One region of the Lysinibacillus phoenicis genome, then DNA from elsewhere that is predicted to be linked to it. Evidence: riboswitches for the same ligand, from Rfam matches in the RefSeq annotation. Region 1 holds a riboswitch; each other region holds the start of a gene.

The links. Region 1 has a riboswitch for cobalamin ahead of ABC382_RS01380 ((2Fe-2S) ferredoxin domain-containing protein). Riboswitches for the same ligand answer to the same signal wherever they lie in the genome.
Region 2: linked by a shared signal. The riboswitch ahead of ABC382_RS05665 (ribonucleoside-diphosphate reductase subunit alpha) and the one ahead of ABC382_RS01380 ((2Fe-2S) ferredoxin domain-containing protein) in region 1 are both predicted to bind cobalamin.
Region 3: linked by a shared signal. The riboswitch ahead of ABC382_RS04410 (ABC transporter substrate-binding protein) and the one ahead of ABC382_RS01380 ((2Fe-2S) ferredoxin domain-containing protein) in region 1 are both predicted to bind cobalamin.
Region 4: linked by a shared signal. The riboswitch ahead of cobT (nicotinate-nucleotide--dimethylbenzimidazole phosphoribosyltransferase) and the one ahead of ABC382_RS01380 ((2Fe-2S) ferredoxin domain-containing protein) in region 1 are both predicted to bind cobalamin.

Annotation. Positions count from the first base shown of each region.
Region 1 is NZ_JBDFMP010000002.1:43,231-51,245, forward strand. Features, by position in the region: gene ABC382_RS01355 (S8 family peptidase) at 1-1,871, opposite strand, end outside; gene ABC382_RS01360 (energy-coupling factor ABC transporter ATP-binding protein) at 1,964-2,806, opposite strand; gene cbiQ (cobalt ECF transporter T component CbiQ) at 2,803-3,576, opposite strand; gene ABC382_RS01370 (energy-coupling factor ABC transporter substrate-binding protein) at 3,582-3,854, opposite strand; gene ABC382_RS01375 (energy-coupling factor ABC transporter permease) at 3,856-4,602, opposite strand; cobalamin riboswitch at 4,747-4,930, opposite strand; cobalamin riboswitch at 5,174-5,356, shown strand; gene ABC382_RS01380 ((2Fe-2S) ferredoxin domain-containing protein) at 5,503-5,874, shown strand; gene cobJ (precorrin-3B C(17)-methyltransferase) at 5,879-7,549, shown strand; gene ABC382_RS01390 (sirohydrochlorin chelatase) at 7,565-8,015, shown strand, end outside.
Region 2 is NZ_JBDFMP010000002.1:844,964-852,978, reverse strand. Features, by position in the region: gene ABC382_RS05705 (pyridoxal phosphate-dependent aminotransferase) at 1-891, shown strand, start outside; gene ABC382_RS05700 (histidine phosphatase family protein) at 888-1,496, shown strand; gene ABC382_RS05695 (bifunctional adenosylcobinamide kinase/adenosylcobinamide-phosphate guanylyltransferase) at 1,508-2,083, shown strand; gene cobS (adenosylcobinamide-GDP ribazoletransferase) at 2,104-2,880, shown strand; gene ABC382_RS05685 (histidine phosphatase family protein) at 2,853-3,449, shown strand; gene ABC382_RS05680 (bifunctional adenosylcobinamide kinase/adenosylcobinamide-phosphate guanylyltransferase) at 3,401-3,793, shown strand; gene ABC382_RS05675 (ECF transporter S component) at 3,825-4,319, shown strand; gene ABC382_RS05670 (hypothetical protein) at 4,316-4,999, shown strand; cobalamin riboswitch at 5,109-5,298, shown strand; gene ABC382_RS05665 (ribonucleoside-diphosphate reductase subunit alpha) at 5,462-7,675, shown strand; gene ABC382_RS05660 (ribonucleotide-diphosphate reductase subunit beta) at 7,688-8,015, shown strand, end outside.
Region 3 is NZ_JBDFMP010000002.1:626,612-634,626, forward strand. Features, by position in the region: gene ABC382_RS04395 (class I SAM-dependent rRNA methyltransferase) at 1-243, shown strand, start outside; gene ABC382_RS04400 (S9 family peptidase) at 327-2,315, opposite strand; gene ABC382_RS04405 (precorrin-3B methylase) at 2,388-3,065, opposite strand; gene ABC382_RS04410 (ABC transporter substrate-binding protein) at 3,125-4,120, opposite strand; cobalamin riboswitch at 4,247-4,433, opposite strand; gene ABC382_RS04415 (GTP-binding protein) at 4,616-6,553, shown strand; gene ABC382_RS04420 (hypothetical protein) at 7,146-7,868, opposite strand; gene ABC382_RS04425 (hypothetical protein) at 7,941-8,015, opposite strand, start outside.
Region 4 is NZ_JBDFMP010000002.1:1,643,059-1,651,073, forward strand. Features, by position in the region: gene ABC382_RS09915 (methionine gamma-lyase family protein) at 1-556, opposite strand, end outside; gene ABC382_RS09920 (trimeric intracellular cation channel family protein) at 898-1,503, shown strand; gene cobT (nicotinate-nucleotide--dimethylbenzimidazole phosphoribosyltransferase) at 1,557-2,612, opposite strand; cobalamin riboswitch at 2,702-2,877, opposite strand; gene ABC382_RS09930 (DMT family transporter) at 2,919-3,773, opposite strand; gene ABC382_RS09935 (hypothetical protein) at 4,032-4,427, shown strand; gene ABC382_RS09940 (rhodanese-like domain-containing protein) at 4,473-4,775, opposite strand; gene hfq (RNA chaperone Hfq) at 4,873-5,103, opposite strand; gene miaA (tRNA (adenosine(37)-N6)-dimethylallyltransferase MiaA) at 5,222-6,124, opposite strand; gene ABC382_RS09955 (alpha/beta fold hydrolase) at 6,111-7,028, opposite strand; gene ABC382_RS09960 (glycerol-3-phosphate dehydrogenase/oxidase) at 7,032-8,015, opposite strand, start outside.

The sequences.
Region 1 (8,015 bases):
GCTTTGCCGGCTTCTTGTGGTGGTATTGGAGAAAGGTCATCTTTTAGATAAAGCTCCATAGAAGCGGTAACACCTGGAATCCCAGTAAGATCAAATTTTAACGTCGTAGGTTTTTTTACAGAAAACGTGAAATAATCTTGATCTTGCTGTTGATCTTTTGACAGAAGGGTATAGTTTTTGCCTGCTGTACTATATGGGAACTTTTTAATGGTCTCCATTGCAGACTTATCCAATGTATCGATTGGCAGGTCCTTCGTCGTTTGTGCTGTAAAGACATAAGTAGATTTACCTTTTAAGCTATAGCTACCATTATGATCTTTAACACCAACTAATAGCGTGCCTTTTTGATCTGCTTTAAATAAATATCCTTCTTTTTTACCTACACGAACATCATTCACATTGATCGGTTCTACATCACCAATCCCGCTATTTGGGTAGAAATATAAGTCAAAGGCATAATCATATTTATCAGCACCTTTTAATGTAAGCTGAGCATATTCATCCTGGTCTAATTCAACCTTGTACCATTTTATCTCGTCCTGTTGCTCAAATACACCTTGTTCCGTGTTCAACTTATTTTTAGCTAGTACTTTGGCATTTTTAAGCTGATTTTCCTTAGTCTCTGAATAATGCTTAGGCAGTTTATTTAAATCAAACTGTAATGCTTTTACAGGATCTACAAGCCCATGACCATACGTAAGATCATAACCCTTCTCGCCCAAATCTTGTGCTGTCATTTCCAGAATGGCTTCTATTTCATGCGGCTTTAAATTTGGATATTTTGATTTAAGAAGGGAGACAATACCTGCCACGACTGGCGATGCCATAGATGTACCACTAAATTTGACAAAGGAAGAACCTTTTTTCCCATCATGAACCGTACTATATATTTCCTCACCAGGTGCCACAACATCAACGGACGGTCCGTAATTTGAATAACTTGATAGCTTGTTGCGATCATTCGTCGAACCAACACTAATGACACCTTCGAATGAAGCGGGGAAGGAGTAATCATCTGTTGATTCATTTCCAGCAGCAGCCACAACTGTTATTCCACTATCAATGGCTTTCTGAACAGCTTCCTTCATCAGTGGAGATTCCCCATAGCCCCCTAGACTCATATTAATGACATCGGCACCTTGCTCAATGGCATAGAGAATGCCCTGTGCAATAATGAAATCATTTGCGCCCTCTTTGCCATTGAATACATCAATTGGCAGTAGCTTTGCTTTTGGATTAATCCCGTGTCCACCAATACCATTATCTTTTGCTGAGGCGATAATTCCCGCCACATGTGTTCCATGGTCGCCTGGATAAGTAGCATTTGCAGGTGCTGCTGCATTATAGGGTGGGAGTACTTGAGATTTGAGATCGGGGTGTTTAAAATCGACACCAGAATCAATGACAGCAACTTTTACATCATGATCGCCAGCTAATTGGAGTGCTTGATCCATTTGCAGTAGACTTAAATGATACATCTCTTGTTTTTTTGGATCTATGTCTTTAGTGAAAGAATGATATACATAGCTAGGGGATACACTTTTAATCCCGTTTTGCTTTAAGTAGTATGAAACGGCCTTTTCGATTGTTACCCCTTTGTTCAGTTGAACTACATCGTAACCTAAAGAAGGAATAGAGCGGATGACTTTAGAGCCAATTTTTTTATGTACATTTTTATCAAGACCTGAATGCTTGATAACAATTGTATCCTTGCTCATCCATTTTTCTTCATTCTTTTCTATTTGTTTCGAACTGTTTGCCAGCACATTTTTTGCTGTATGTTGTGGTGTCTCAGCAAAGGCAGAAGCGGTAGGAACCATTAGTGCAGCGGATGCTACAACTGCGACAGATTTGTTAAACCAACTTTTCAATTGTTATCTCTCCTTGGGGTTGTAAATTTAGTCTCGACTATACATATACGAATAAAGATTAGTAAAGTTTCGTAATTGAGGAAAATTTTTCTCTAGCAATCAATTTGGTCAATTAATTTTTCTATATCTTTTTTAGAGCGAGGCATACGGATGCTTTCCTGCACTAATTTCTTTTTTTGTAATGCTAAGACCATTTCTAAAACCCATGGTCGTTCTAGATGAGCTTGTGTTAGCAAATCTTCATCATAAAACAAGGTGATAGGATCGCCATTATAAATAATTGATCCACCCTCCATAACAATAATTTGATCCGCCCATTCATAAGCAAGAGAGAGATCATGAGTAGCTAGTAAAATCGTTCTTTTACCGTCTGCTAATTTAGCTAAAGTTTGTAAAACTTTTGAAGAATAATAATTATCTAGACCAGCTGTTGGTTCATCTAACAGGAGGACAGAGGGCTCCATCGCTAACACACCTGCCATTGCCACACGTTTTTTTTGACCTACACTTAAAAAATGAATCGGTTTTTCGAGTAAATTTCCCACTTCTGTCTGTGCAACAGCCCATGCTATTTTTTCTTCAACTTTTGCAGTAGACCAACCAAGGTTCAGTGGTCCAAATGCGATATCTTGCTTGACAGTGCCTGAAAAAAGTTGATGATCCGCATCTTGAAAAACGATGCCGACTTGCTGGCGAAGTGCCTTTAATGCCTTTCGATTGTATTGAAGCTTATTTCCTTCAAATAATATCGTTCCAGCAGTTGGCTTCAAGATGCCGTTCAGATGCTGAAATAAAGTCGATTTTCCAGCACCATTATGACCTAGGATGGCGATTTTTTTTCCTTTAGGTATGTGTAAGGTAATGTCTGTCAGAGCCTTCGTTCCATCAGCATAGGCATAGGACAGCTGATTTAGTTCAAAATAACAGTTTTTCATGAGAAGTATCCTCCATATACGATGAGCACTAGAAAAATAACGGCCATGCCTAGCCAGTTTTTCTTGCTATAAGAGCTCGTCTCTTGCCAATAAACGCTTTCACCGCCCCGTGACTGCATGGCATTGTTGAGCTCTCGACTACGCTGAAACATTTCAACAAATAGTGCCGCAATAAGCATAGATATAGAGCGTAGCCACTGCATAGGTGAATGGTAGCCAAGCCTGGCCTGCTGGGCTAGATGAATTTTTTGCATGCTCCCTAAAAAAATAAAGATAAAATGATAGGTTAATTCTACTAGCTCGACTAGGAGTGAGGGAAGTCGCCATTGTCGTAGCACAAAACAAATTCCTTGTACGGATGTGGTCAAAATTAAAAAATATAAACAGCTAATACTGCCAAGAACGATAAAGAACAAGTGTTGCGCAGTTAGGACACTTGCTTTCCCGATGAATATTGTCCAAGCCATCCACGTGAAAGACCAAACATGCGCAGGTAAGACAGTGGTTGAAGGTGTAATAGCTAGTAAAATGGATACGAGACTCGTCAGCAAGAAAAAAGCTGGTAGTAATAGTAATTTAATATAGTATTTAAGCGGGATTTTCGCACCTATAATGATAAAAGCACTCATTACAAAAAATGTAATGAGTGAAAGACGTTCATCTTTCATGATAAGCGTTACTAGAAGTAGTCCAAGTGAAAAGATCATTTTTTCAAGTGGATGAACGAACGCTAGCTTATTGAGGTAGGCATATTTATCAATGAGCAACATGTTGGTTAACCTTCTTTATGTTTGCCGCGCATATAGCCAATGAAGTAGCCAATAAAACCAGCACCAATAGCGGCTTGTAGGACGAATAATAAGCTTTCGATTTCACCACTTGGCGGCTCCCATAAGCTGTCGAACCACGGTTCATATTCTGCATCGATTTCTCCAATAGCAGCTTCTGCTTCTCCATCAGCACCACCAAATTCTGCTCCTTTTTGGATGAACAGTGGGATGATGGCTAACAGCACTACAATCACTAATAGCAATACATTACGTTTCATTTTAATGTGCCTCCTTTGTAGAGAAAACACGTAAAGTTTTTAATTCGCTGACATTGTATTTTTTCAAGAAATTCATCACAATGACTGTTAAAATTCCTTCACTAACGGCTAACGGAATTTGAGTTAAGGCAAAAATTCCTGCGAACTTTGTAAAGGATGCCATAAAACCTCCAACCTCTGAAGGGAAGGCTAGTGCTAGTTGGACAGAAGTCACAATATATGTACCTAAGTCACCAAGCATAGCGGCAAAGAAAACGGCAAGTGAAAATGACAACCCTATTTGTTGAGCCCCTTCAAAAACAAAGTAAGCAATAAACGGACCGACAATAGCCATAGAAAAGGCATTGGCTCCTAAAGTAGTGATACCACCATGCGCTAATAGTAATGATTGGAATAATAACACAATCGTCCCAATGACACTCATTGCTAAAGGTCCAAATAAAACTGTTCCAAGTCCAACGCCAGTTGGGTGGGAGCAGCTCCCGGTAACAGAGGGGATCTTTAAGGCCGATAGCACAAAAGCAAAGGCTCCTGAAAGCCCTAAGAGCATTTTTGTTTCAGGGTTTTCTTCCATTGTTTTTCGAATGGAACGCAATCCTAGAATAATAAAGGGAGTCGTGATGACCCACCAAAAAATGGCCCATTCAATGGGTAAAAAGCCTTCCATGATATGCATAGCAAAGGCTCGGTTTGGCACGATTAACAAGGCCAATAAAAAATAACTAAGTTTCCACCATGAAAATGTCAAAAGCTTTCCTCCTAACGATTAGTTTTTTAAGAATGTAGCGTGCGTAAAATAAAAAAGCACTTCTCCGCTGCTGGAAAAGTGCATAGCTAAAAAAAGCAAATCATTCTCATCTGCTAAGCCGCACACCTATCCTCGTAGGTTGAAACGATCACCTTTTTTTCGGCAGGTCTCCTGGCTCTAGTTCAACACTTTATAGGTCTTCCCATCATTGGACAGTGACATTATCTATAAAGCTCCCTATTACAGTGGCGGGACCGCGCCGGATTCAAACCGGCTTCCCTTTTAAGTAAAATGGCAAGCATTTTACACCGAAAAAACATAAAGTTGTGAGATTTCACGACAAAGTGTAACATAAATTTCCATAATTGTGCTAGATTTTTTTATATAAAAATTTTTAATTGCATATCCATATAGAAAATTTAGATAGAAGTAAGGAGAACTTAGTTTTTTAAAGAATAAGATTCGAGCAAAATTGATAAATTTGTCATAAATTTTTAAAGAAATATTGAAATTTTAAAATAATAAGATATGATAGAGACAGTTTTCTAAAAAATGAAGAAGATAATAAATTTCATATAAAACGTCAATAAGTGCTCGAATAGCTCGAGATAATAGGGAAATTGGTGAAAATCCAATACAGCCCCCGCTACTGTAATAGCTGATGAATTCGCAGGTACCACTGGTGAAAACTTGGGAAGGTGCGATAGTAAAATGAAGCTTAAGTCAGGAAACCTGCTTATTTGATTGTGCATGCAAACTTTTCGGAGGGAGAAGTTGAAGCGAGAGCGAGTACCTGTATTTTATTCTATTCGTTTTTATTTGGCTTCTACAAAACCTTTACTCTTCGTTAAGAGTGAGGGTTTTTTCTTTTTCCAGAAAGCAAATGAGGGGAGACAGAAGATGACAACATGGAATTTAGAGGGGATGAAAACACATCTCTTTATTTGCAATGGCAGTAGCTGCATGAGAAAGGATGCTGAGGAAATTACCTTAGCCATTCGAGATGAAATACAGCGACAAGCACTCGATCAGGAAATACATACGACAAGAACGCGCTGTAATGGACGATGCAAGGATGCTTGTGTAGTCATCGCCTATCCACAAGGAAATTGGTATCGAGTGCCATCAACAGAGCATGCAAGAATACTCGTACAAGATTTACATCATGAATCATTATACAACGAACATGTCTTTACACTTCGGGAAGGTACATTACAGCGTACAGCACAAACGACAGCCATTAAAGGGATCGAAAAGGTGAAAGAGGGGTAACAGCATGGCGCAAAAAGGGAAAATTTTCGTAGTGGGCTTTGGACCTGGAGATTTTAAGCATATTACGACACGAGCAGTAGAAGCTTTACAACAAAGTGATATGATCATAGGCTATAAAACCTATGTAGAGCTTATTCAAGATTTAGTCAGTGCAAAGTCTATTGTCAGTACCGGAATGACAGAAGAGGTATCACGTGCTCAAGAGGCTGTTCGTCAAGCAGAAGCAGGCAGCATCGTCTCCGTAATTTCGAGTGGGGATGCGGGCGTATATGGTATGGCGGGATTAGTGTACGAAGTGTTAATCGAATTAGGCTGGACAGAAGCTACAGGCATTGAAGTAGAAATAGTTCCTGGTATTTCAGCAATCAATTCATGTGCTAGTTTACTAGGGGCTCCGATTATGCATGATGCTTGTACCATTAGTCTGAGTGATCACCTAACACCATGGAATTTAATTGCAAAGCGTGTCGAGGCTGCTGCAATGGCTGATTTTGTTATTGCTTTATACAATCCTAAAAGTGGTAGGAGAACAAGACAAATTGTAGAAGCACAACGAATTCTCTTAGAATATCGCTCGCCAGACACACCAGTAGGACTTGTAAAAAGTGCCTATAGAGAACGTCAGGAAGTGACGATGACAACATTAGCAGAAATGCTCGAACATGATATTGGTATGCTGACAACCGTGATTATCGGGAATTCATCGACATTTTTCTATGATAATAAAATGATTACGCCACGTGGCTACCAGCGTAAATATACACTTGGGGAAGAAAAACAGCCATTACGACCACATCAGCGTTTACGTGAAGAAAATGAGCCGTGGGCAATGAACCAAGAGACAGGGACTGCACGTGATGACTTTGCAGCAGACCCTAATGCTGGCCGATTTAATAAACCCAGTGTAGCGGCTACGCCTCGGCCGAAAAAAACAGCGCTTGAAATGGCAACAGCGGCACTCGCCATGGTGAAAGGAACAAGTGCAATTAAGGTCACGCCGCCGAAGCTTGTGCAGCAAAAAATAGAATCTATTTTTGAGCTAGCAGTAAGTCCAGGGGTAGCCAATAAGTTTTTCACACCACAGCAAATGATGACATTAGCAGAGGTGGTTGGAGAAGAGGGCACGATGGAATATACGCCAGACCATCAAATCCACTTAAAAATTCCGACGACAGAGCCTGAACGCATTACAGAGAAATTACAGGAAGTAGGCTTTTTATTAGCGCCTATTGGGGATGTCCTGACATTGAAGGCTTGTGATTTTTGCTATGGTGAAAAGGCTGATTCCATTCCATATGCGGAAGAAATACAAGAAAAACTAGGCGGCATGTCCTTACCTAAAACATTAAATATTGGCTTCAATGGCTGTGGTATGGCCTGTTATCGAGCTGTATTTGATGATATTGGCATCGTCTATCGTAAAAGTAAATTTGATGTTTTTATTGGAGCAAAGCCAGTCGGTCGTACGGCTCATGCAGCGCAGCCAGTTGTAGAAGGGTTGGAGCCTGAACAGCTACTCCCACTTATTACAGACATTATTGAAGAATATAAAGCAAATGCTCATCCAAATGAACGCTTGTTTAAATACTTTAAACGTGTGAAAAAGATACTGCATTATACGTATCAAGATATGTCTTCCAAAATAAAAGTAGAGCCAGCTCCGTGCGGCGACTAGGTAAGGAGAAAAGAGATGAAAGCGATTTTATTTGTCGGCCATGGGAGCCGTTTAGCAGCAGGGAATGATGAGGTACGTACATTTATCGAGCAAATGAAGCCTCGTATTGATGAACAGTTTTTAGTAGAAACTTGTTTCCTTGAATTTGCATCACCAAATATTGAAGAGGGCATTACAAACTGCGTGAAGAAGGGCGCGACAGAGGTTCATGTAATACCGATCATATTACTGCATGCTGGTCATTCGAAGCTACATATTCCAGCAGAGATCGAGCATGCGCGTGAGCATTACCCGAATATTACTTTCACGTACGGTCAAACAATTGGAATTCATGAAGAAATCTTTGCGATATTACAAGATCGTCTCGCTGAAATTGGTTTTAATGCGGAACAGGAAGAGCAAGATACAGCGATTTTATTAATTGCACGAGGTGGCAGTGATCCATCTGCAAATGGTGATTTTTATA
Region 2 (8,015 bases), 800 kb from region 1:
GCTTTTCATCAGGTCGCAAAGGAGACGATTTTACTAGGCAATGGGGCATCAGAGCTCTTTAGTGTAGTAGCAAGACGCTATGTGGGCAAGCGTGTCATTATCGTACATCCAACTTTTTCTGAATATGAGCGAACATTGCGGGCTGCAGGTGCGGATATTGTGCCTATTTTGGTGACTGATTTTATTCATTACACATTGCCAATGGATGTGCTCAAGGAGGAAATGGAGAAGGCGGACGCTCTTTATATTTGTACGCCAAATAATCCAACAGGGGTATTACCGAAAAAAGAAGATTTACTCGCTTTAGTGGAGCACGGAAGAAGTGTTAGCTGTGAGCTTGTGATCGACGAGGCCTTTATGGATTGGGTGGGTGAAGCGTATTCTATGATTCATCATTGCGCCCAAAATCCACATGTGATAGTGGTGCGTTCGATGACCAAAATGTATGCGATTCCAGGTTTACGACTTGGTTATTTAGTCGCGCATTCTTCCATTGTAAGCACTTTAAAGGACATGCTGCCTCATTGGAATTTAAATGCCTTTGCACTTGTGATTGGTGCAGGCTGTTTAGATGAACAGCAGTATTGTCAGCAGGCGATTGCCTATGCGACAACACAAAGAGGGCGATTACATCAGTATTTACAAGAAAACGGCTGTCAAGTAACGAACAGTGTGACGAATTATGTGTGCTTCACGTTACCACAAGGACAGCAGGCCGATCCCTTTTTCACGTATTGCCTTGGACAAGGGGTTGTCTTACGTCATACAAAAAACTTTCAAGGGTTACAGGGTGAATGGTTCCGTATAGGGATAAAAGATATTGCGGCCATGACTTCTTTACATAATTGTCTGCAAGCTTGGTTTAACGCAAATAAGGGGAGAGAAAAGTGACAACTTTTTATCTAGTAAGACATGGGGAAACACAATGGAATCAAGAGCAACGACTACAGGGCTGGCTGGACTCTCCATTAACGGAAAATGGTAGAGCAGCAGCACAAAGACTTCACAAGCAACTCCAGCCTATTCAGTTTGCAGCTGCTTATTGTAGCTCAAGTGGACGTGCAAGGGAGACGATGGACATTTTGACCACTAAGCGCAAGCTTCCGATTATTTATGAGGATGATTTACGTGAAATCTATTTAGGGGATTGGCAAGGCCAAACAATTGAAGACATTCTCGCCAATCATAAGCTTGATTATGAGCTCTATACTAATTACCCAGCACAGTTTGTTGCAACACATACGGAAAGCTTTGGTGCTGTGACAGAAAGAGCCATGTTTACATTAAAGAAAATAGCGGATCAACATCCCGATGAAATGGTTCTCATTGTCTCTCATGCAGTAACCATTAAATGTATCGTTAACGCTATTTTACAGCGAAGTATAAGTGAGCTATGGACAGCCCCATACATTCATGGAACAAGTGTGACAGTGATTGAACGACAAGAGCAACAATGGGCTGTGAAAGAAATTGGCAATCTTCATCATTTACAATAGGAGGTGTCCTGATGCCACTCATTTTTATTACAGGTGGTGTTCGTAGTGGGAAATCCCATTTTGCTGAGCGAACAGCGATTCAGCATTACCAAGCACAGCTAGGTCCCACAAAACGTTTAATTTATCTGGCTTCTGGCATCGCCTTAGATCGTGAAATGGCTAAGCGGATTGACCGACATCAGGCAGATCGGCAGGCACAACCTGTGCAGTGGCTAACGGTGGAGGCACCCTATGACATGGCAGAGGTTTTAGCAACACTTCAAGATGGGGATGTGGTGCTGTGGGACTGCGTGACAACGTGGCTAACAAATGCTTTTTATGAGGGCTTTGACAGTGGTACGCCATGTATAGATCAGCCAGGCTGTTTAGAAAACAAACTACTGAACATCAAACAGGCCATCCTTTCATTACTAAATAAGGATGTGACTTTTTTAGTTGTCTCCAATGAACTATTTGATGAGCCACCATATGATAGTGATGAAGTAGAGTTATACCGACGAACACTCGGCCAATGGCATCAATGGTTCGTTGCCATTGCACAGGAGGCCTATGAAATGAATTATGGTATTGTAAAGAGATGGAAATAATCAAGGAAGAAGGCAAGACGATGAAAACTGTTTGGCATAGCCTACAATTGGCATTTCAATTTTTTACGGTTTTGCCAGTACATAAAGAGCTACCGTTAACTAGGCCAACGATTACAGGGATGTTTGCCTGTTTACCTTGGATAGGAGCGTTAATGGGAACAACTGTGGCAGCAGTACTCTACGGTCTCACACAGTGGACAGCGAGCAGTGAGGTCATGCTAGCTTTTATAATCATAGCGCTTTTTGCCTTATGGACTGGTGGTTTGCATTTAGATGGCTTTATTGATATGGGTGATGCTTATTTTTCCTACCGAGATCGGGACAAGCGGTTAGAAATTTTAGACGACCCACGTGTTGGCGCTTTCGGTGTATTGTCTGTGCTGTTTTTACTAATGGGGAAATTTGTTGTCCTCCATGAGCTTTTCGTCCAACACAAATTCGCCTTATGGATGGTGCTGTTTGTACCTTTTCTCACTAGAGTTGGGATGAGCTTTTATTTTCTGTCCCTCGACTGTTCGAAAGAAAAAGGTCTCGCGTATTTTTTAAAATCCCATATTCACGCAAGTCACTTAAAAGTGTTCATGCTGTTATCACTGGGCATAGCTCTGGCGGTTGTTGTCATTTTTACTCAATTCTCTCTGCTGCCCATTGTATTAGTTATTGTTTTAGCATTCGCACTGTTGATTTTTAGACAATTTACGCTACGTAATTTTGGTGGTGTATCAGGGGATTTACTTGGTGCATCTATTGAAGGGATGGAGGTTGTGCTATGGGTGACATTGTTACTGTGCGCTTGATGCGTCATGCGCCAACAAAGGAGAATCTAGAAAAACGCTATCTTGGTTGGACAGATGCCCCATTAGCTGATCCAACCACGCTTTCTATGGTGGATGACGCTGTAACAAACGTATATGGTAGTGATTTACGGCGCTGTCGAGAAACCGCTGCTCATTATTTTCCGAACGCAAGCTATCATGCAGATGCTCGCTTTCGTGAGACGAACTTTGGTGCATTTGAAGGGAAAACATATGATGAATTAAAATCGAATGCTCACTATCGTGCATGGCTAGATGATCCGATTAAGACGCCACCACCACAAGGAGAGGCTTTTCATGACTTTGTGGCACGTGCTGTGGAAGGCTTTAGCCATTTACCGAAGGATGAGGATCAGTATGCTTTAGTGGTGCATGGCGGGGTCATTCGTGCCTTACTCGTGGCCTATGCCCCAACAGAACAGCCTTTTTGGTCGTATGATGTACCACATGACAAACAATTTATTTTAACGTTTACAAGAAAGGCTTGGGAGGAGGGAGCAAGATGCACGTCTTTATTGGAGGAGCCTATAACGGTAAAACCGACTATGTGATGGGCTTGTATAAAGAGCGACAGGTCGCCCTTGTCGATGGCAATCTACCAGAGATCGCACCAGCCTGTGAAGTGCTAGTGATTAGAAATTTAGAAAACTGGTTGATGACTCAAAATCTAGAGGACGATGACCAAGTGGTTCAAGCGGTACTTGCAACCTTCAGGAGGCTTGAACAGCACTGTATGCTAGCGCTCATTGTTAACGATATGGGGCGCGGTGTTGTGCCAATAGACAAACAAGCGCGACTCTTACGCGATACATGTGGTCGTTTATATCAGGCTTTATTCATTGAAGCCGAGCAAGTTGTACGTATTTGGTACGGACTTGCCGAACAGCTGAAGTGAGGTAAACATACTACAGAAAAGAGGACATGGAATGGATCGACAAAGATTAAGGAATTGGATATTGACAGCAATGGTAGCAGCCATTTGTGCAGTAGGGGCAGTTATTAAGGTGCCGGCATTTATTTCGACTGCTGCACTCGACTCGGCTCCTGCCTTTTTGGGCGTAGTCTTTTTATCCCCATTTTTTGCAGGTCTTGCTGGATTTATCGGTCATTTTATTACAGCGTTGACTGCTGGATTTCCATTAGGACCACTACATCTTATCATCGCGATCGAAATGTTCATCGTCGTGTGGATCTTTGGCGTAATGCATAGAAAAGGTCTACATGTTTGGAAATGGCCAGTGGCACTCGTATTGAATGGCATTGTGGCACCATTACCGTTTTATTTTTTAATTAGCCCCGCCTTTTTCTGGGGTGCATTAGGTAGCATTCTTATGGCAACTGTTATTAACCTAGTCATTGTTGCAGTAGTGATGCCTGTTTTATCAAAGGTCTTTTTGCGTAAGGAAGGTCGCGTTCAATGAGAAATGCTATGAAAGTGGGCACGTTCATTGTGACAATGGATAATGCGGCAGCCATTGGGGAAAAGCCACAAGATGTAGTGTCAGCATCTGACCAACTAACAGCTTACATGACAGCACGTGTGACATTTTTAGAGCAGCTTGCGGCACAGGCATTACCTTGCCAAGTTTTACTCGCTAATTTCTCTGGTGATACGGCATGGACACGTTATGAAAGAGGTATTCAACAGGTGTTTGAGGAAACTGGTATAGCCTGTCCTGCAATCGCAGGAAGTACGGAATCGAATATGCCCACGCTACAGTCAGGTGTAGCCATTACGATGCTTGGGGAAATACAACAACGTCAACCATTTGACCATGAACAGCTCAGCTGGTACACTTATGGCTTGCCGCTTGTAGGGGAAGAAGTGTTAGCGCATCCAGAAGACGTTGCACAGCTTCAGCCCATTTTTCAGGCATGGCAGGCGGATATCGTGCAGCAAGTTTGGCCAGTCGGGTCAAAGGGGCTACAAGGCGAATTAGCGCGTCTTTTTGGACAGCAACAAGTTGAAAGTTCGCTTGATCTGACCAAATCAGCAGGTCCTTGTTCGGTCATTTTGCTTGGCATCGATCCTAAAAAAGAGCAGCAGGCACAAAATTTTTTCCAAAGAAATTTTGAAAAACTACGCAAAACTGCACCGTAATAGGGCTTGTTTCGAGCAAAAGGGCTGCCTTAAAAATCGCAAGGTACGAAACACCTATTGCAACACGAAACACAATATGTTAGATTTGTTTAGGAGTTAAAACACAATATATAGTATTTGGACAAGCGGTACCAATATGGTTTAAAAGGGAATTCGGAACAAGAGTCATCTTAAGCCGAAGCTGTCCCCGCAACTGTAAGTGCTGACAAATAATCAAGAGACCACTGTTGAAAAAACGGGAAGGTGATTATTTGGAGGAAGCATGAGCCAGGAGACCTGCCGAGATGTTCAAGACAGCAACACATTCTTCGGGGATTGAGAAGTGGAGGCGAGAGATTTGTTCACTTCTTTGTGTGCACGTCCTTCATTTCCATTTCCGATTTTACAGCGATCACGTAACCGATAGATGTTGCGTGATCGCTTTTTGTGTTGCTTGGAGAAAGAAAGGGAGAGAATGTGTACATGACAATTCAAATCGAACAGCAACTAGCTAAGTTAAAAAATAGTTACACGGAGGATGAACTTGAAAGCTTTGTAAGGTTATCGGATCGTTGGCTACGAAAAAACGACAATGCCACTTTTGAAGCATGGGCGGATGCGATGATTTTACAAACACTTAGCCTAATTGATGAGGAAGAGCCCTATTGGACATTTGTGGCTGCACACATTTATTTAGAAAAATTATACGATCAATTTGCAACGCGACGTGGCGTTTCACCAAAGGATGTTTATCAAGAATTTTCAGCTCATCTTGCACACTACACTGAAGCGGGCTTATATCATGAAAGCCTAACAACAAAATATAGTGAGCAGGAGCTTCAACAATTAGCCAGCTATTTAGAACCTAGTCGTGACGAGCTATTCACGTATATTGGCTTGAAGACATTAATGGATCGTTATGTTGTACGTGATTATACAAAAACACCTGTAGAGCTCCCACAAGAGCGTTGGATGGTCATAGCCATGACATTAATGCAGGATGAAACAGAAAATCGTCTAGAAAAAGTGCGAGAAGCTTACTGGGCGATGAGTAATTTATATATGACTGTTGCAACACCGACACTATCAAATGCTGGTAAGACACATGGTCAGCTTTCAAGTTGCTTCATCGATACAGTGGATGACAGCCTACAAAGCATTTACGATACGAATACGGATGTCGCAACATTGTCTAAATATGGTGGTGGTATAGGCGTTTACATGGGCAAAATTCGTAGCCGTGGCTCGTCCATTAAAGGCTTCAAAGGTGCATCAAGTGGTGTGCTACCGTGGATTAAGCAGCTCAATAATACGGCTGTCTCTGTCGATCAGCTAGGGCAACGTCAAGGAGCCATCGCGGTTTATCTTGATGTTTGGCATAAGGACGTCTTTACGTTTTTAGATTTACGCTTAAACAATGGTGATGAACGACTACGTGCCCATGATATTTTCACAGGGCTATGTTTACCAGATCTATTTATGGAAAAAGTAGAAGCCCGTGGAGAATGGCACTTATTTGATCCACATGAAGTACGTGAAGTGATGGGCTTCTCTTTAGAGGATTTCTACGATGAAACAAAGGGCAATGGCTCCTTCCGCACGAAATATGCAGCATGTATTGCTAATCCATTATTAAGCCGTGAAGTAGTACCAGCCATCGATATTATGAAGCGTATTATGCGCTCACAACTCGAAACTGGCGTTCCATTCATGTTTTACCGAGATGAAGTGAACCGCATGAATCCGAATAAGCATGAAGGAATGATTTATAGTTCGAATTTGTGTACAGAAATATTCCAGAATATGTCAGCGACGGAGTTTGAATCCATTACATTAGAAGACGATGTTATCGTGACTCGTCGCAAGCCTGGAGATTTTGTGGTTTGTAACTTGTCCTCTATTAATCTAGGAAGAGCCGTGCCTGCTAATGTCTTAGAGCGGTTAATTCCGATTCAAGTACGTATGCTTGATAATGTTATTGCGTTAAATACTATCCCTGTGAAACAAGCAGAGCGTACGAACCTACGCTACCGTGGTATTGGACTTGGCACATTTGGCTGGCATCATTTATTAGCCTTAAAGGAAATTCAGTGGGAATCAGATGAAGCTGTAGAATTTGCGGACAAGCTTTATGAGGACATCGCCTACCTAACAATTCGTGCCTCTAACGCTTTAGCAAGCGAAAAAGGAGCGTATCCATTATTCGAGGGCTCTGATTGGCAAACAGGTGCCTATTTTGAAAAGCGCGGCTATAATAGCGACAAATGGAATGCTTTACGTGAGGCAGTGGCGAAAGAGGGAATGCGAAATGGCTATGTTATGGCAGTAGCCCCTAACTCATCGACATCGATTCTAGCAGGAAGTACGGCGTCAATTGATCCGATTTTCCAAAAGAGCTACTCAGAAGAGAAGAAGGATTACAAAATTCCTGTAACGGTACCAGATTTATCACCCGTAACGACTTGGTACTATAAATCAGCTTATTTCATCGATCAAAATTGGACAATCAAACAAAATGCAGCCCGTGCTCGCCACATTGACCAAGGCATTTCACTAAATTTATATGTTCAAAATACGATTAAAGCAAAGGATTTACTGGCACTGCATATGAATGCTTGGGCAAGTGGTGTGAAAACGACCTATTATGTACGCTCCACATCAGTAGAATTATTAGAATGTGAGTCTTGTGCAAGCTAGGAGGAAAAAACAATGACAACGATTACGAAACGACAAATTATGGATAAGGAAGCACCTAACCGTTCTACAGGTATCGTTAATGGGCGCTCCTCCAATATTTTAAACTGGGATGATGTCCGCTTTAGCTGGGCGTACCCTAAATATAAAAAAATGCTAGGAAACTTCTGGACACCATTTGAAATTAATATGAGCAATGATGTTAAGCATTTCCCTGAGCTGACGAAAGATGAACAAGAATCATTTTTAAAAATTATCGGTTTATTAGCGCTATTAGATAGTGTGCAAACTGATTTTGCAGGCAAGGTAGCCGATTATTTAACAGATTCTAGTTTAAATGCGT
Region 3 (8,015 bases), 580 kb from region 1:
TACCCTAAATTACTGAAGGACACGATTGCGATTACGGCCAAAAACGGTATCATTGTTGCTTCTACCAATAATGCAAGCTTTGGTATGAAAAAGTTTAAAAGCTTTATTGACCAAGCCTTTAAAGAGACTCGTACACGCTATAAAATTGTCGAGGAATACGGTTTACCGAAGGATTTCCGTGTGCCTCGGGAATACCCTGAATTTAATTACTTGAAGGTCGTATTCATTCAAAAGATCGACTAACTAGGAGGGAATCACACTTTGCTGTGATTCTTTTTTTATGTAAAAAAGTGGCCTAAGAAAGTTCTTAAGCCACGAATAAAACCTTATAAATACTTCACAAACCAATCGCGAATATATTCGAGTCGATTAATTCGTAACGTTGGTTTTCCGCTTCGAGATAGCTCATGATTAGCCTCAGGGAAACGCACGAATTTTGTTTCTTTTTTACGATGCTTTAAGGCAATAAATAATTGCTCTGCCTGCTCAATCGGACAGCGATAATCTTTTTCACCATGTAAAATCAATAAAGGTGTCTCCACATTATCTACATATTTCAGTGGAGAATGATGCCATAGCTTCTCTATATCGTCAAAGCCCGCTTGAATTTGCCAGTCTGTAAAGTAATAGCCAATATCACTAACACCATAGAAGCTAATCCAGTTCGAAATGGAACGCTGTGTCACGGCAGCTTTAAAGCGGTTCGTATGGCCAACAATCCAGTTGGTCATAAAGCCTCCATAGCTTCCCCCTGTTACACCAAGACGGTCTTGGTCAATAAAATCATAGTGCTCCAACGTGTAGTCTACGGCAGCCATCAGATCCTGATAATCATTACCACCATAATCACCTCGTACTGCATCGACAAATGTTTGTCCATAGCCATGACTACCACGTGGGTTCGTATAAAGCACAGCAAAGCCTTGAGCAGCTAAGATTTGGAACTCATTAAAATAGGTGTTGGCATACATGGCATGTGGCCCACCATGAATTTCAAGAACGAGAGGATATTTATTCCCAGCTTCATAGCCAACTGGCTTCATAATCCAGCCGTTAACCTTCCAGCCCTCTGCTCCTTCGAATTCAATGGCTTCTGGTACCGATAAGGTTCTCGTCTTTAAAAATTCTTCATTGATGGATGTTAGCTGTTCTCTGTCACCTGTTTGCAAGTTGATGTAAAATAAATCGCCAGGATTTGTTGTTGTGCTAATAGCAACAACTGCTTTATCCTGTTGAGCATCAAGTGAGAAACCATAGACATATTGATCATCGTGAATAGCTGGGTAGATTTCGCCCTCTATATTACCGAAATAAATCGCCGCATTGCCATGATCTGTTACTTGGAAGTAGAAGCTTTTGTTATCGTTCAGCCATTGAACACGTGGTGTCACTACACCTTGTAGGAAATCTCCAATAGCAAAATCCCCAATCGGTGCATCAAATTCACCTGTGATACATGTCGGCACATTGTCTTGCAAATCATACACCCATAGCTTAGCTTGCGTAGCATTTTCAAATTCTCTTTCACTTCCTACATAGGAAATAAAGCGACTATTCGGTGACCATGAAGTTTGATAATACATGCCTGTTCCTTGCGTAAGCTGGCGCGTCTCTTTTGTCTCTACATTTAATAAGAAAATATCGATATTAAATGAGAAATCTAAATCCTCCGCTTTATCTGCTAAATACGTAAGATATTGTCCATTTGGCGACCATGTATCAAGATGGAAATGTTCATTTCCTTCCGTCACTTGCTCAAGCTCACCCGATTCCAAATCGACGATGGCAATGTGGGTAAACTGCTCCAAATCCAAGAACCCACCTGCATCTGATTTATGTTTCATCTTGTCTATTTCGAGAGGCTTTACTTCTTTCTCTTCTTTCTTTTCATCCTCCACCTTGTCTAAGATAGATTCATCCTTCCCTAGCTTAACAGAAAAGGCAATTTTCTTTCCGCACGGTGACCATACAGGAGATGACGCACCATTTTTACAATGTGTCACTTGTTTTGCCTCACCCCCCGCTTTTGACAAAACATAAATTTGGGGCTGCCCCGTTCTCGTTGACAAAAAGGCAATTTGACTGCCATCCGGAGACCAAACAGGAGAACTTGTTCTATCCTCTCCAAATGTCCATTGCTTTGGCGTTCTATCCTTCAAGTGTATGTAAAATAAATTGGATATATAGTCTTTTTTCTTTTCATCAATACGCGTCTCTACATATATTACCTCAGTGCCATCAGGTGATAGCTGGGGATCTGCTACCGATTTTAAGTGATAAAGATCTTCTGGTTGAATTCCTTGTTTCGATGTCATGTTCTTACTCCTTTGGATTTGTAATTTTTATTGCCTTATTACAATACTTCGACACCCTAAGTAATATTCCTGCTATTTAATAGAATCTTTTACTATTTCCCAATATTCAGTGGATTTTGTTCTACGATAAAATTTATAAAAGGGCTCATGAGGACGTGCATACTCCTGATAAAGGCTTATAATTTGTAGCACAAAGCCTTCAATCTGTTCTACCCCTACCCTTTTTGCGAATAATGTGCCAGCCTGTGCCTTTGCCCCCATCGGTATAGCCCCTAAATAAACATCAAAGCTTTCGTTTTGATAAACGAGTCCTATATCATCAAAAGATGGGTTATAGCAGGCAGAGGCACAGCCATTCACGTTAACACGCACTCTCGAAGGGACCTGAATCCTCTCTAACGTATGATAGAGCTGTTCTGTAATATGCACTGCCTCCATTTTTTCACCATCACAAAAATCACATGCCTTCATGACGATACTAGGTCCTGCTGGTGCGATATGTAGACCCGCTTCCTGTAAGGCTTGAACAGCTTGTGCGGCAGCACTCGTCGGGACGGATACTAAAATACTATAAGAAGCCGAATACTTAATTGCCCCCTTTTCTCCAACAATCTCGGCTATTTTTTGAAATTGTGCTGGCGTGTAATGCTTATTAATAATGCCAGGACTGACAGCTAAGCGTGTAAATTCGCCTTGTTGGCTAAGTGTTTCGAAGGTTTGATCTGGTACGTTTTTTTGAAATGCATTCATGGATATCTCTCCTTATGAAAAAGGAGCTAGCAAAAACGCTAGCTCGGATTGTTGTTAGATTAAAAATTTTCAGGATAGAAGCCTTTTGCTAAAATTTCAATCGCCTCTGCTGCTCGAACTCCTTCAGATGCTGCTGATAGCGGAAGAATAACAAAGCGCTCATTTTTAACAGCTTCCATCTCCTTCAATGCGGGATCATTTTTTAAGAATTGAATCTTTTGTTCTGCTGTTGTTTCACCGTAATCAATGACAACCACCACCTCTGGGTTACGGTCTACTGCATCTTCTTTTGATACGGTTGTCCAGCCGGATTCCACATCGCCAAAAATATTTTGACCACCAGCGATGGTCACTAGCTCATTCATAAAGTTTTGACCAGCTGTAAAGATATCCTTTTCACCGCTGTCAAACACTAACACACGTAAATTTTCATCATCTTTCGGTAATTTCGACTGTACGTTTTCTACGTCTTTCGTCATTTGCTCAATTAAGGCTTCTCCACGATCCTCCACCCGGAAAATCTTCGCGATATTGCGAATATCAGTGAAAATATCCTCTAATGTCGGCTTTGTCATATTGGAAGCTGTATGTAAATACGTATGAATCCCTAATGCCTCTAGCTCTTCCGGAGTTCCTACGCCCTTTTCACCAAAGCCACTTTTCCAGCCTGCATATAAGAAATCCGCCTCGGCATCAATTACTTGCTCCTTCGTTGGATATTGATCTGAAAGCACAGGGACCTTATCGTAAGCTTCTTGTAATGGCTCATAGATTGTATCATCTAAGTAAGCTGTTCCTACCATGGAATCCTCTAATCCTAATGCCAGCATGATTTCCGTTACATGCTGATTTAAACTAATCGCTTTTTTTGGTGCTTCCTTGTATGTTTGCGTTGTATCATTATTTTCGATCGTTACTTCTGTTGTTGCTGTCTCGGACGGCTCAACCTTTTCACCCTGTTCTGCAGACTCTTTGTTGTCCGTTGCATTACAAGCGCCTAAAACAGCTACTAAGGCAATGACCATGATGAGCCATAAACTATTCCATTTCTTCATGTCCTAATCTCCTTTGTTATGAATATAGTTTTGAGGGCATAAAAAAACCCTCTTGTCGCCAAGAGAGAAGCATAGTGAAAAAATGGTATGGTCACCTTTATCACTATCCCCATCCTCGTGGTTCTTAGTTAACTGTTCATATTGGCAGGTATCCTGGCTTAGGTTCATCATCTATACGCCTTCCCATAGCTACACTACAGTGGCACGTTGTATAGACTCCCCATTTACAGTTGCGGGACAGCATCGGAATTACACCGATTTCCCTTTTAAGCAAATGACAAATGCCATTTGCACCAATACATTTTATAATGGTTAATACTATTGATAGACTAGCAGAAGAAGATTAATCACGCAATGAGGAACATGGCGTGACATCCATAATCCCCATTATATTAGCACTATTTCGACATAAAGACGAACTATTTTACAAGAAATATTTCTACGAGAATTCTGTTACAATGGGAAGATAGCAATGGATAGAAACGAGGATTGGTTATGTACAAAACAATTGGTGTACTTGCCCATGTCGATGCAGGGAAAACAACATTTTCTGAGCAAGTACTTTTTCATACAAATAGTATTCAAGCCCGAGGCCGTGTCGATCACCAGGATACCTTTCTCGATAATCATGAATTAGAGCGCAAGCGTGGCATCACCATATTTACCGAGCAAGGTCGCATGAACATCGGCGATGATACATACACGTTAATTGATACACCAGGGCATGTCGATTTCTCCCCTGAAATGGAGCGTTCCATTCGAGTCATGGATTACGCCATTATTATTATCAGTGCAGTGGAGGGCGTGCAAGGTCATACAGAAACAGTATGGCAGCTGTTACGTAAATATCATGTCCCAACCTTCTTTTTTATCAATAAAATCGATCGTGAAGGGGCCAACGTAGAGGCAGTCATGAAGCAGCTACGTAAAGATTGCTCACCAGATGTCTTGTTGATCGATGAACCGCTTCGAGCAGATTATCTTTCTAGTAGTATGATGGAATGGCTGGCAGAGCGAGATGAAGAATTACTCGATGCCTTTTTGAATGAATCGTTGGAACATGAACAATGTCTAGCACAGCTAAAGGACATGATTACAAGTGAATGTGCTTTCCCTTGCTTTACAGGCTCGGCCTTAAAGGATGAGGGCATTCAGGAATTTATTGCCCAGCTTCCTTTATTAACCGATACTCATTTTGAACAGGATGCACCGTTTCAGGGAGAGGTTTTTAAAATACGACACGACAGCCACCAGCGTTTAACCTTTATGAAGGCCATGCAGGGGTCCTTACATGTGCGGGATGAATTTACCTTTGGCGAGACAACAGAAAAAATCACAGAAATTCGCCTTTATAATGGCAATCGCTTTGAAACCGTTCAACATGTTGAAGCGGGTGAGATATTTGCTGTTAAAGGGTTAAGTCAGGCAACTATTGGAGACCGCATTGGCAGTACTACACAATCGCAGCCGTACGAGCTCGTCCCAACCTTACAGGCAAAGGTACAATATGAAGGCGACCAACATATTAAAGAAGTGCTACAAATTTTTCGTTTGTTAGAAGCGGAAGAGCCTTCATTGCGTGTTCTCTGGCAGGAAAAATTCCAGGAAATCCACGTGCATATAATGGGCGTTATTCAGCTAGAGGTACTTGTTGAGGTATTACAGAAGCGTTTTTCATTAGTCGTTTCTTTCGGAGAGCCACAAATTTTATACATGGAGACAATTGCGACAACGGTTACAGGCTATGGCCATTTTGAGCCACTCAAGCATTATGCGGAAGTGCATGTATTAATGGAGCCAAATCCACGTGGAACAGGCATAACTTTTAGCAATGCCTGTCATGCGGATGATTTATCAGTAGGTAACCAACGACTTGTTGAAAAGCACTTATTTGAACGGGAGCATCATGGACTACTGACAGGCTTCCCGCTAACCGATGTTCATTTTACGCTGTTGACAGGTCGCGGGCACAATGAACACACATCGGGCGGTGATTTCCGAGAAGCTACTTTCCGAGCGTTACGCCAAGGACTTGAGCAAGCGCAGAATGTCTTACTGGAGCCATACTATCGCTTTAAAATGAAAGCCTCTAATGACTTTATTGGCCGCATGATGACCGACATTCAACAAGCAGCGGGTACATTCGATGACCCAATCTTGACGGAAACAGATGTAGTGCTAACAGGACGTGCGCCCGTTGCCACTTTGATGAGCTATAGCACAACCTTTGCTGCCTATACAAATGGAAAGGGCGCACTAACACTACAGTTTGACGGCTATGATGTGTGCCATAACCCCGAGGAAGTCATTGCACAAATTGGCTACGATAAAAATGCCGACCCTGAATATAGTTCCTCTAGCATCTTTTGCGCGAAAGGCAAAGGCTACACCGTCCCTTGGCAAGAAGCACAAGCCGCCATGCATTGCCAATAATATCGGGATTGGGTGGCACCGCTCGCGTGGGGATTTGCTCTTGGCGGCAGGGATTCTTCCTTCCGCGGGTATTCCTAGCTCTAGCGCGGGTGTTTGCTCCTTTCGCGGGTATTCTTCGCTCTAGTGCGGGTATTCCTTACTCTTGCGCGGGTGTTTCCTCTCCTTCCGCGGGTATTCTTCGCTCAAACGCGGGTGTTTCCTCTCCTTTCGCGGGTATTCTTCGCTCTTGCGCGGGTGTTTCCTCTCCTTCCGCGGGTATTCCTCGCTCTTGCGCGGGTATTTCCTCTCCTTCCGCGGGTATTCTTCGCTCTTGCGCGGGTGTTTACCTCTTTCGCGGGTATTCTTCGCTCTTGCGCGGGTGTTTCCTCTCCTTCCGCGGGTATTCCTCGCTCTTGCGCGGGTATTCCTCGCTCTAGCGCGGGTGTTTACCTCTTTCGCGGGTATTCCTCGCTCTTGCGCGGGTATTTCCTCCCCTTCCGCGGGTATTCTTCGCTCAAACGCGGGTGTTTCCTCTCCTTTCGCGGGTATTCTTCACTCAAGCAGCGATATTCTTTAATTAAAATAAGCCCTCCGTTGGTTGGAGGGCTTATATTTATAGGGCACCGACTGCTTTTTTTGTTGGCTTGTGCACGAAATATGCTGGTTGGACGATTACATAGTCATGCGAGTTTGTGAAATCAATTAACACTTTGCCTGGATGACTTTTGATAAGTTGTAAATGATCAATTAATTTCAGCAAAAGCTCATGGCCGTTACCGCGCGGATGCCAGTTGAAATGATCATTATTTAATTCTTGTACCGCTTCAATGAACTGGGCATATTCCTGCTGTACAAATGCGATGAGTTTGTCGTGCTGTGGTGCTAAATCCTGTATATACGTTTCATAAAAACGCATCACAATCGAGCATAGTAAATCATTCACTCGTGCAGCACTTAAAATAGGCTTTGGCTCGAATGTCAGCCGTTCAAGATTAGGCTTTGCTCGTGTTGAATCAATACGAGTTATGAAATGGTACGGCTCCCCATTCACCTCATAGACAATTGGATTGGACGGCATATACATCATAAAGCTATTGGTCTTCGTTTTCAGTTGATCCGTTACCGATGCCTTCGCAAAAAGATGACCATTGACCTCCCCATTTTGGATCCAAATAATATCTTTATTATATAAAATTTGCTCAAAGAAACGATCATTGCGAATGAGCTTCGTTGCTAATAATTGATCGATCAGTGATTCAACCGCCATTCTCGTTTTCGCTTTCTTGGCTGTTTCTGTGCGTGGTTGCTTACAAATGTTCATTTCTACATACATCATACGTGCATCCCCTTTGCGTACATTTTTTCAAAACAAAAAAGGACTTCCTATTCTTTGAGGAAATCCTTTACATTAACTTTCTTCATCACACAATGCCAAACAAACCCGAAGTAAATGTGAATGAGCCCGATGATGAACCCCTTCATG
Region 4 (8,015 bases), 1.6 Mb from region 1:
CAATCGTAAAGGAAGGTCGTGTCGCGTAACCTTTAGATCGTTGAATTGCAATCATTTTAGTTTGCGGAGTAATAGCCGCTTCCACACCTGTCCAATCAATTTCTTGGTTATTCAGTAAATCGACATGGCGATAGCCGATTTGATAATCTTTCAAGGAGCCTGTATCTTTGTCACCACCATCGACAATAGATTGCAATGTATCATATGGCTGACCAGAAATATAAAGCAGCTCATCACCAGGTCGAAGTACACCGAATAGACTAAGCGTGATCGCATGTGTTCCGGAAATGATTTGTGGTCGTACAATGGCAGCCTCTGCACCGAATACTTCCGCATAAACACGCTCTAGATTATCGCGTCCCTCATCATCATAGCCATAGCCGTTTGATGGATGTAAATGATAATCACTTACTTGATGCTTTCTGAAAGCTGCTAGCACCTTCTGTTGATTATAAAATGCCATTTCTTCGACCTTTGCATGATAAGGTCGAACTCGCTCCTCTATTTGTGCTGCTAATGATAGCGTTTGTACTGATAAGTTAGATGTAAACGTCATTCTTTTCTTCTCCATTTCACCGTTGTCCCGCATTTCAATCAGTAAGATTTTTATGATCTAAATTGAACTAACTCTCTCTAGAATTTGCTAATCAACTACTGGTATATCAACGCTCATGACAGATCTTTTTCTTTATTTCATTATCATCTTAACAATTTGTATGTGTACCTGCAAAACTTGCCTATTGTTTCTAAGCGCATTTTACGCTAAGCTAATGTGCGGACTTGTTTCAAGAAGCGTGTTTAATGACTGAATTTGGCTCATAAATCCATAGATTTTGTTACAAGAAAAGTCTTTTAACATAAAAAGAAGTTTATTTATTAATAGAAGGGGTGAAAGGAATGGCTTGGGAGGTTTTTAGTATTATCGGAACAATTGCCTTTGCTATTTCTGGGGCAATTATTGCCATGGAAGAAGAATACGATTTATTCGGCGTCTATATACTCGGAATTGTAACTGCTTTTGGCGGAGGGGCTATTCGAAATTTACTTATTGGACTACCTGTCACGACCTTATGGGGGCAGGATATGATGTTTCAAATTGCGTTAGCAGCGATTACTATATTTTTTATTTTCCCTCATCATTTGATTCAGCATTGGCATCGTTGGGGTAACTTCACAGATGCGATTGGCTTATCAGCATTTGCAATTCAAGGTGCGTTGTATGCCGTGAAACTAGATATGCCTATTAGTGCTGTGATAGTAGCTGCTGTCTTAACTGGTTCGGGTGGCGGCATTGTGCGTGATTTATTGGCTAGACGTAAACCATTAGTTCTACGAGATGAGGTGTATGGTGTTTGGGCTGCACTTGCAGGGCTAATTATTGGATTTGAAGTGTTTACAGGAGACATCTTCCTTTATATTTTATTCGCCATCATCACAGTGTTACGCATTCTTTCCTATATGATGAAATGGCGTTTGCCTTTACGTAAGCTAAATCGAGCATAATGAGTGGGGAATAAGCCCAAATAGTATTGGAACTATACAGGCTTATTCCTTTTTTATTTAGCTAATAGTTGCATCGCTTCCTCTAACGTCACCATATTGTTCATCATGGAGCAGGCTGCATCTAAAATGGGAAAAGCTAAGGCGGCACCAGAGCCTTCTCCTAAGCGCATGTTCATATGTAGCATTGGTTCAATGCCGAGTAACGCTGCGGCAATTTTAGCACCCGGTTCCTCTGAAGCATGGGAAGGGATAATATAATCTTTTACTTTCGGTTCAAGCTTATATGCGATAAGTGCGGCAATAGTTGAAATAAAACCATCAATCACAACCGGCTTACGATGGACAGCTGCCCCTAGTATGATACCAGCCATGGCCCCTATCTCTAAGCCCCCGACTTTAGCTAATACATCTAAACCGTCTTGAGGGTCTGGTTGATTGACCTCAATAGCTTTTTTAATAACCGCTGCTTTATGAGCAATGCCACCATTGCCTACACCTGCCCCAAACCCTGTTACTTCAATTGGATCACATCCAGTCAATACAGCTAAAATAGCAGCACTAGGTGTTGTATTACCAATGCCCATTTCACCTGTGCCAAGTACATTAGCCCCTTTTGCTATTTCCTCTGTCGCCACATGAATTCCTACTTCAATTGCTTGAATGGCTTCCTCTTTAGACATGGCAGGTCCTTTTGCAATATTGTCTGTACCGTACTTTATTTTATTGATGATGACACCTGCACCGTGTGGAATCTCTTCTTTCACCCCTACATCTACTGTGACAACCTTGGCATTGGTAATGTTTGCAATTGCACAAACGCCTGTACCACCTTGAGGGAAATTTAATGTTTGAAAGACCGTAACATCTTGTGGATTCGTGGTTACACCTTCTTCACAAACACCGTGATCAGCAGCACAGACAATAATGACCTTTTTATCAACGAGCGGATATAATTGTCCAGTTATCCCAGAAAGCTGCACAGCAATGGACTCTAGTTTTCCTAAACTACCAGGGGGCTTACAGAGAGCATCTATACGCTTTCTTGCTTGCTCCCTCGTTTTCATGTCAGCACCTTGGATGTTTTGTAACGTGTTTTGTAGTAATTGCATGATAATTTCTCCTTTCCTTTTAAGACAAAAAGAAAAAGCCTGTAGTTTATCGTCACAACAAATAAACTACAGACTTTTCCATCATCCATACCTTTTAAAGCAAATAGGCAGGTCTCCTGGCTCAAGTTCAGCATTCCACAGCACCTTCCCAGCAACGCGCTAGTGGTATTTACTATAGAACTCCCTTATACAGTGGCGGGTCCGCTAAAGATTTTCACTTTATTCCCTATTCTCCCCTTTGGGCACCTAATGCTTTTATTAAATTACTTTAAATCTACGACAGCTTATTCTTCCTGTCAAACCCTTTTACACTTTTTCGATTTCACTTTGTAATGTGGAGCCTAATAGGAGAATGGCTCCTATTAGTTGTAGCAGCGTCATTTTTTCTCCAATAATCATCGTGGAGATCACTAATGATGTCAGTGGATCAATATAGCTAAGAATAGCTATACTTTGACCTTTTAGCTGTGACATGCCTAAAAAGAATAAATAAAACCCTATACCTGCATGGACAATGCCCAATACGATGAGTAATAGAATAGAAGCAAAATTTATTTGCATCACCTGAAAACCCGTCGTTCCTACAATATAGAGGCTGAGGAAAAATGCAGCTAAACAGAGTTGGATAATCGTATTATGTGGTTCCTTTAACCCGCGAATATTTTTATTTGTAAATGTTAGTAGGGTGTAAAAGCATGCCGCAATCAGACCATAGACAATACCAATTAAGTGTCCACTATTTTCTGCGTTCTGACTTTGCATTATCAAAAAAAGACCGATAAGTGCTACACCAACATAAACTATTTTTCTTGCAACTAGCTTTTCTTTTAAAATAATAGGCGATAAACAGATGACCAATACGGGTGCAAAATAATAACTTAGGGCAGCATTAGCAATGGTCGTTTCCTTATACGCCTGAAATAAAAATATCCAATTTCCACATAAAGCAACACTTGAAATTAATAACGGCCATTTATTCAGGACAATAGCGCTTCTTGCAAAGCTTTCCTTTTTATAAATAAAAATTACTAGTAAAAAACAAGCACCAATGCCACTCATCCAAAAGGCAATCTCACTAGAAGCTAAAGGAATATACCTTGCAAAAACACCGACAGCACCAAAAATAACCATAGATAATACAAATGCTAATTTTCCGCTCATTAAAAATTCCTACTTTCTACGCATATAGTTTGAGCCTATACAGTAGAATCTAATAAGAATGAGCAATCAGTTATCGGATGCCTAAACAGTAGATTCTAATGTAAAGACATTGTTGGGGGTGCTATTGATCGAAACATACAAAATCCCTCCTTCATTTCATGTTATCATAACATATTTCTGAAAATTCAGGAGAGTTTGTCTTTGAAAAAATGAGGTAAATTATTCAATAATCTAAATGATGAAAAAGGAGAAGATACGATGAATGCAAAAGAATTAAGAAACGCCATTGCTGAAACATGTGAAACTCATGATAGCCTGTATGCCCAGCTCGTAAAACCAATTAATCAGTTATTAATGGACATCGACGCATCTATCAGCGAAGAAACAGCACATACAATTATAAAAAATTTAAAATTATTTCATAGCGGACATAAATACATTACGGAGTGTCACTTTGATGAAAGTGACAATTTTTTAAAGGATGGTATTGAGCTTCTCCAAAAGGGGGATCTTGCGAATGGTGCACTACAAGTTTACGGGGCTGGTTTGAACTTTGCCAGTTATGCTGCAAAGATTAAAGGACAAAAAAATGTGAATCTTTATAACAATTTTGCAGAAAACTTTGGTTACATTATGAATTCATTAAAAGAATAGAGCTAAAAAAGAAAGAGTAGGCACTCTTTCTTTTTACGTATCACATTATTTAAATTCTAATTCTCCATCATATGCAAGCATGCCGCCTTCAAGATTTGTTACATCAAATCCTTGAGCTTCTAAATAGGCGCAAGCATTCGCAGAACGAGCACCAGCCTTACATACAACAATATACGGCTTTTCTACATCTAATTCATCTAAACGCTCTGGGATTGTCCCAAGGGCAATATGCTGAGCGCCAGGAATCATGCCATGCGCTACTTCTTCGTCTTCTCGAACGTCAATAATATATAGGTCTTCATTAGCATCCAATAGATCTAATAATTGCGTTGTTTCCATCGATTTCATAAAACTCGTCCTCCAAATATCAATTTCCTCTATCATTATAGCCTGAAGAAAAAAAAACAGCCAGTGTGGAGAACACTAACTGTTTAATACTATCTTTTTATGCTTCTGTCTCTAAAAAATCTATTTGTTTAGCTGGAACGAATGTAGAAATGGCGTGCTTGTAGATTAGGTGCTGTTTATTTTCAGCATCTAATAATAAAACTGTAAAATTATCATATGATTTCACAGTCCCTTTTAACTGAAATCCATTTAACAGAAATACAGTTACAAAAACACTGTTTTTACGTAGTTGGTTCAAAAACGTATCTTGCAAGTTGATTGATTTCATCAAATAGCCTCCCTACTAACTTTCTACCTCTTCATTCCTATAGTAGCACGTTCTACCAATTTATCAATTAGTAATTTTTAGAAATATTTCTTTAATTAGCAAGAAAATATGTCAACTTTTATAATTGCTCATGTGTCGTCATAAAATAGACATCCATTTTATTGCGGAAATAGGTAAGCTGTCTTTTTGCATAGCGGCGAGAATTTTGTTTTAAACTGTCTATCGCTTCCTCAAGGGAACATTTTCCATCCAAATAATCATATAGTTCCTTATAACCAATCGCTTGTATGGACTGAACATCTCGAATATTTTGCTGCCATAATCCTTTAACCTCTTCTAAAAGACCTTTTTCCATCATCAAATCAACACGATGGTTAATGCGGTCATACAGCACTTCACGTGACATATTTTGACCTAGCCCTAAAATGACATGCTTGTATAGAGGCACTTCACCTCGATTTTGTGCTTCTGCAGCTTTGGATACACCGCTTAATTCTAACATTTCCAATGCCCGAATCACACGTCGAGTATTGTTTGGATGTATCGTTTCAGCCGTTTGAGGGTCTAGTTGTTTTAACTTATCGTGCATTGCCTCTGGGCCAAGCTTTGCTAATTCATCATAATAGGCTTTACGTGCAGCCTCATCGACTTTTTCATCAGTAAATTGAAAATCATATAAGACAGCTTGTACATATAAGCCCGAGCCACCTACTATAATGGGTAACTTATGTCGAGATTGGATTTCTGCAATTTTGGCTCGCACTAGTTTTTGATAATCTGCCACTGAAAAAGATTCTGTCGGCTCTAAAAAGCTTAGTAGGTGATGTGGGATACCCTCCATCTCTTCTTCCGTAATTTTAGCAGTCCCTATATCCAGTCCTTTATAAACTTGCATGGAGTCACCATTTATGATTTCACCATTATATTTTTTTGCAAGTTCAATACTTAAAGCTGTTTTCCCAGAAGCAGTTGGCCCCACAATAGCTACGACCTCTGCCTGCTGTAATCTAGTTTGTATCATATTTTTTTAACCACCGTAATATAACTTGAAAGACTTCTTCTTGATTGTCTTCATTTAAAATCTCATGCCGCTTATCCTCAAATAAATAAACCGTTACATCTTTTACACCTACCGCAGTTAATTGTTCAGCAACTGCGTAAACCCCTAGCCCCTGTTCACCTACGGGATCCTTACTACCACTAATCAAGAGGATAGGAAGATCTTGTCTTACCTTCGCTAATTCTTTTTTACGATTTAGTGTTGTTAAGCCCGACGTTAAATCAACGAAAAATTGATTGGTCGGAATAAAGCCACAATAGGGATCATCAATATACTTTTGGACTTCTTTCTGTACTGAGCATAGCCAGTCATAGGCAGTTTTTGGATTCGGAAACTGTTTATTAAAGCTACCAAAGCTCAGCTGATTTAACAAATTACTTTCCGACTCTTTACCAAGTCCCTTCGCTAATGCTTTAGCGACAATATTTCCCACTGCATGCAAAGCTGTAACATTTCCGGTACCACAAAGTATTACTTTATCAACTTGCTCTCCGTATAGTTGAATATAACGCCGTGTAATGAATGAACCCATACTGTGACCAAATAGAATGAATGGGACATCTGCAAACGGTGCATGTAATTGCATTATCACTTCATGGGCATCTTTTACAACACGTTCAAAGCCGTTTTCTTCAGCAAAGAAGCCTAATGTGCCATTATAAGCGGCCGTTTCACCATGTCCACGATGATCGTGCATCGTTACAGCATAGCCAAATACATTGAGTGTTTTGGCAAATGTTACATAACGACCACTGTGCTCTGCCATACCATGCAAAATGTGTATATGACCAATGCATGGCGTTGATGGCTCCAATGTTCGCGTGAAGACAAATTGATCATCCGACATTTGAATATAACGCTCCATCCCTTACTCCCCTTCATTTACAAAATTTGTCGCATCCATGATAGCTTGATCTAATTCAGCTATATAAGTATTTTTTTGTTCTTCCGTATAATTCAAGTGTTGTTGCATTACTTGAACCACTTGTTGCTTATAGAGCTTCACTGCTTCAATATCAAAGTATAACAAGCCAGTACGACGAATAAAGAAGTCGCTCGGTGTATAGACCATTTCTGCTTCAATGCCATACAATAGCATGGCATGTAAGGCTAAAGGCATTGTACTGCCATGTTCATGTAAATATTTCACACGATCAAATAACGCATCAACATTCGTACCATACTTTTGTACAAGCTGTTTGGCTTCATCATAATTCAAGCCATATTGGACACCTTCTCGTGCTTTATAGGCTATATAGTCAGGGAAATTAATAGCGTTGATTCCCTTTGCACCCGAGAGTGATAGCTCACGAGTTAAACATTCACTCGCATGCTTATAACGACGAACCTTAACAATTTTATCTACAATTGTCTCTGCCATTTGACGATAACCTGTGAGTTTTCCACCTGCAATCGTCATTAAACCACTTGGTGCCGTCCAAATTTCATCTTTTCTTGAAATTTCAGAAGGGTCCTTTCCTTTTTCATAAATTAGTGGGCGTACTCCTGCCCAAGTGGATTCAATTGTTTCTCTAGTAATTGTAGCTGTTGGAAAAACACGTTTAGCTGCATCAATTAAATAATCCACATCTTGCTGGGTTGCAATAGGATGTACAGGATCACCTTCAAAGACAGTATCAGTTGTCCCTACATAGGTTTTGCCATCTCGTGGAATGGCAAAGGCCATACGCCCATCGGCAATATCAAAATAAACAGCTTGCTTCAGTGGAAAGTCCTTTTGTTTTAGGACAATATGAACACCCTTTGTTAATCGTAATTGCTTGTTATCAGCTACTTTATCTTTTTGTCGCACTTCATCTACCCAAGGCCCTGTAGCATTGACAATTTGTGC